2 regions of the Rhizobium etli CFN 42 genome follow, and region 2 is predicted to be linked to the other one. Evidence: riboswitches for the same ligand, from Rfam matches in the RefSeq annotation. Region 2 holds a riboswitch; the other holds the start of a gene.
What was found. Region 2 has a riboswitch for FMN ahead of RHE_RS13755 (6,7-dimethyl-8-ribityllumazine synthase). Riboswitches for the same ligand answer to the same signal wherever they lie in the genome.

Region 1: another riboswitch for FMN. It lies ahead of RHE_RS08140 (DMT family transporter); the one in region 2 lies ahead of RHE_RS13755 (6,7-dimethyl-8-ribityllumazine synthase).

The regions. Positions count from the first base shown of each region.
Region 1 is NC_007761.1:1,673,693-1,676,079, forward strand. It holds gene lon (endopeptidase La) at 1-395, shown strand, start outside; gene hupB (DNA-binding protein HupB) at 602-877, shown strand; FMN riboswitch at 995-1,146, shown strand; partial or broken gene RHE_RS08140 (DMT family transporter) at 1,229-2,138, shown strand; gene RHE_RS08145 (esterase-like activity of phytase family protein) at 2,232-2,387, shown strand, end outside.
Region 2 is NC_007761.1:2,798,604-2,800,990, reverse strand. It holds gene RHE_RS13760 (VOC family protein) at 1-420, opposite strand, end outside; gene RHE_RS13755 (6,7-dimethyl-8-ribityllumazine synthase) at 568-1,002, opposite strand; FMN riboswitch at 1,082-1,224, opposite strand; gene RHE_RS13750 (SRPBCC family protein) at 1,744-2,190, shown strand; gene RHE_RS13745 (GCG_CRPN prefix-to-repeats domain-containing protein) at 2,364-2,387, shown strand, end outside.

The DNA.
Region 1 (2,387 bases), 1.1 Mb from region 2:
CGAAGGATGGCCCGTCGGCCGGTGTCGCCATGGCAACCGCCATCGTCTCGATCATGACCGGCATCCCGGTGAACAAGCATGTGGCCATGACCGGTGAAATCACCCTTCGCGGCCGTGTGCTGCCGATCGGTGGTCTCAAGGAAAAACTGCTCGCAGCGCTTCGCGGCGGCATCAAGAAGGTGCTGATTCCGGAGGAGAACGCCAAGGATCTGGCGGAGATTCCGGACAACGTGAAGAACAGCATGGAGATCATCCCGGTCTCCCGTATGGGCGAGGTGATCAAGCACGCTCTGATCCGCCGGCCGGAGCCGATCGAGTGGGATGGCACGGTGGAAACGCCCGTCATTACCTCGGTCGAAGGCCTTGATGACACGGGCGCGGCCATAGCGCATTGAGTGGCATTTGCCACATTTATGCCCATTTGGCGCAAAAGACGCGAAAAGGCTGGCGGAAACGCCAGCCTTTTTTGTGAAAACGTCATGGAGACGCTTGCTTTTCCTTGATTTGCAGGGCTTTTGGGTTCCCGGCGGGCCTGATGAAACCTATTCTGCGCCTAGCTTAGATTTGAGTCGTTTCATACCATTTAGAAAGGGGTGGAAACATGAACAAGAATGAACTCGTGTCCGCAGTGGCCGAAAAGGCAGGACTGACGAAGTCTGACGCGGCTTCCGCTGTTGACGCGGTTTTCGACGTTGTCCAGGCCGAACTCAAGAACAAGGGCGACATCCGCCTCGCTGGTTTCGGCAGCTTCACCGTTTCTCATCGCGCTGCAACGAAGGGCCGTAACCCGTCGACCGGCGCTGAAGTCGATATCCCGGCTCGCAACGTGCCGAAGTTCACGCCCGGCAAGGGCCTGAAGGACGCCGTCAACGGCTGATTTGATCGTCCGCCGGCCGTAAACGAGAACGGCTGAGCAGGATTTCGAGGGGTTCGGCACTGCCGGACCCCTTTTTGTTTTGCCCTTGCTGCATGCTGCGCATTGTTTTACGAACGATGCTGTTCTCAGGGCGGGGTGAAAGTCCCCACCGGCGGTAAGGGCTGCGGCCCGAGCCCGCGAGCGCCTTCTCAAGCTTCGCCCGGAGAGGGGTCAGCAGATCCGGTGCGATTCCGGAGCCGACGGTATAGTCCGGATGAAAGAGAATGAGCATGGCCGCGAGCGGGCAGGGGACTGCCGGCGTCTGCGCGCCGTCGCCTCATGCGTCCTGATTTATGTTGGTCCCTGTTCTGGATGGAAGACATGAATCAGAATTCCCTTGCAGTCTCGCAATCTCGCGCCATTGCCGGCGCCGTTTTCATGGTGCTTGGAGGTGTCGCCTTCTCGCTGCTCAACATCGTCACCCAATGGCTGACCATGAAGCTCGCCTTTCCGCCAGCCTCAGCAGCCTTCTGGCAATATGCCTTCGCCCTCCTCTTCTCCTTGCCCTTTCTGCGCAAATCAGGCCTTGCGGCTATGCGTACGGACTATCCCTGGCGGCACGTCGTGCGCGTCGTCTTTGCCGCGCTTGGTGTCGAGGCCTGGGTTTCCGGTCTTGCCTCAGTGCCGATCTGGCAAGCGATCGCGCTGGTCATGACCTCACCCTTCTTCATCATTCTCGGCGCCCGCCTGTTCCTCGGTGAGCGCGTCGGCCCGGCCCGCTGGGCAGCGACGGGTGTCGGCTTTGCCGGCGCGATGATCATCCTCCAGCCATGGTCGGACAGCTTCACCTGGGCGGCGCTTCTGCCAGTGCTCTCGGCGCTGCTCTGGGGTTCCTCCTCGCTTGTCACCAAGAGCCTGACCGGTATCGAGAGGCCAGAGACCATCACCGTCTGGCTGTTGGTGCTGCTGACGCCGATCAACGGCGGTCTGGCGCTTGTGGCGGGCTTCGCCGTGCCGACAGGCGCGGCCCTCGCGCTCTTCTTTCTGGCAGGCCTCCTGACGGTCGTGGCGCAATATCTGCTGAACCCTAGCCTATGCCAGCGCCGACGCCGCCTATGTCCAGCCGTTCGATGATCTGAAGCTACCGCTCAACGTGCTCGCCGGCTGGCTGTTCTTTGGTTATGCGCCTGCCGGCTATCTGTGGTTCGGCGCTGCACTCATTCTTTCCGCGTCGCTCTTCCTCATGAGGAATGAGATGCGTCGGGAAAAACAGGCGGCCTGACGCCGACCCTCTGATAATCTTGCGGGCTGTCATGTCTCTGTCATGGCAGTCCCGCAAAACCCCTCTGTTCGATCGTTCGACATTGGGGGTTTCATGACAATTTCATCCCGCAAGGCAGCACTCGCTGCCGTGCTTCTCGCATCCGTCGCCGTCCCGGCTGCGGCCGAGCCGGTTTTCAACCGCATCGCCTCTTTCCCGGTCGCTGAGAACCTGCCTGGTGACAAGGACAAGCTGTCGCAGACATCCGCA
Region 2 (2,387 bases):
GTCGGGGTCGCGGCCGGCAATGCGCAGGCGCCCGAAGAGATAGGGCTCGTCCTTGCCGGCATAGACGCCTGAAGCATCGTGGAAGACCTCGCTCACCTCGACGCCGCGGGCGATGAGATCGCGCCTTGCGGCCTCGATGTCGGAGACGATGAGATAGAGGCCCTGGGCGGAGCCGGGGGCGGCGGCGGTGACATTCTTGCCGAAGATGATCGCGCAACCGGAGCCCGGTGGGGTGAACTGGATCACGCGGAAATCGGCATCATTGGCGAAATCGGCGTCGAGCCTCCAGCCAAGGCTCTCGTAAAAACGTTTGGCGCGGTCGACGTCGGAAACGGGAATGACGACCACTTCGAGCTTGGTGTCGACCGGTCGTGTTTTCATGGATTCGGTGGTGGGTTCACTGCGCATTGCATTGCTCATCTTCAGCTCCCTTGAGGTTTGGATGCATTAAGAATGGCGATACATGTCGCGGTCGAGTGGACCACAGCGCGGGTGGGGCGTCGAATCAATTCTTCTGTCGATGTGGAGAAGACGGCGGGCCCATCCCGCCGTCTGTTGCGCTAGCTTCTAGGCCGCAAGGGCGGCGCGCGTTTTCCCGATCATCAGAGCGGCGCGCGCAGCCTCGCGGCCCTTTTCGACGAAATGGGCGCGGTAGATCTGCGTGTGATGCTCGGTTTCCTGATAGTGATGCGGCGTCAGCGAGACCGACAGCACCGGCACGCCGGTATCCATGCCGGCGCGCATCAGGCCGTCGACCACTGCCTGGGCGACAAATTCGTGGCGATAGATCCCGCCATCGACGACGAAGGCAGCGGCGATCACAGCGGCATAACGGCCGGTGGCGGCAAGATCGCGCGACAGGAGCGGCATTTCGAAAGCGCCCGGAACATCGAACACGTCGATCTGCTCGGCGGGAACAAGCTGTTGGAAGCCTTCAAGCGCACGGTCGACGATATCGGCGTGCCAGCCGGCTTTGACGAAGGCATAACGGGTGGGTGTCATGGTAATCTCCTTTGGCGTACAGACACATCACCCAAGGCGATCACGAGCATCCGAAGCCAGCCCGGAGGGCAGCAGCAGCGCACGTTCTCTTTCATCCGGACTATGACCGTCGGCTCAGGCATCTCACCTGATCTGCTGACCCTTCCGAGGAAGGCGCTCGCGGGCTCGCAATCGAAACTGCATACCGCCGGTAGGGACTTTCACCCCGCCCTGAGAACGGCGCGGACAATAGGGGCAAGGCGGCGGGCTGGCAATAGGGGAATGGATTGGTCGTGGTGCGGGCAGCTGCGGCGAGGTGTTACCGACACTCAAGAGGCGCTTACCACAGGGAGGTTGCGAATGCTGCGCGTTGCTTCAAACTCCCTCATCCCTGTGCTTGTCACAGGGATCCAGCGCACCCAAGTCTCCGGGCGCGGGAGAGTCACTCACGGCGCGGACGCGCCGTGGCTGGATTCCTGTGACAGGCACAGGAATGAGGAGGAGAGATGTGCCCTAGCAGGCTCCGAAGAGAGCGAGGTGGGAGCATCAATCCCAGTGAATGCAGGATGCAGCGCTGGAGAGAGTCCTTGGAGGCTTCGGCCCGCGCGCTTCGGGATGAGCGAGGTTGGAGGTAGCCGCCCGCCCCTTGCTGGACGCATCTTCAAGCCTACATGCTGCCATTGCGGGCACCCACGTCAATATAGCCTGATACGATAGCATGATACGCCGTTCCGAGACGGGGCGGCAACCATGGAGAAAGCGATGCCAGAGTCTTTCGTCGTGCGCCGCGAGGCGCATCTTGCGGCGCCGCCGGCGGCGGTGTTTGCGCTGATGACCGATCCGGAGAAGATCCTGCGCTGGATGGGGACGGAGGCCGAGGTCGAGCCGGAGCCCGGCGGGCTCTATCTCGTCAACGTCACCGGCGCCCGCTTTGCGCGCGGCTCGTTTCGCGAGGTGGTGCCGGTGCATCGGCTTGCCTACAGCTTCGGCTGGGATGGGAGCGAGGTGGTGCCGCCGGGATCGAGTCTGGTCGAGATCGACCTGATCGAGCAGGGAGGCGGGACGCTTTTGCGGCTCACCCATAGCGGCCTCCCAAGTGCGGAGCAGTGCGCCGGCCATGAGGAAGGCTGGGCGCATTACCTCGGACGGCTCACCGAGGTCGCCGCCGGGCGAGACCCCGGTCCAGATCCATTTTACGGCAGGCGATGAACGGCTTTCGGCAGGCGGCGGGACGCTCCTCAAGCGCTTGACGCTGCGGGAAGAACGGTCCGCCGGCGGTCGAAAAGTGCTGCTTTTTCGCCCGCAAACATGAACGTGCAATTCATCTCCAGTTCAATTTGGCGGTCCTAAGGTGATTGCGGCTGGATGAAATGGAGTTTTCGATGAAGGCACTTTCTATCGCGGCT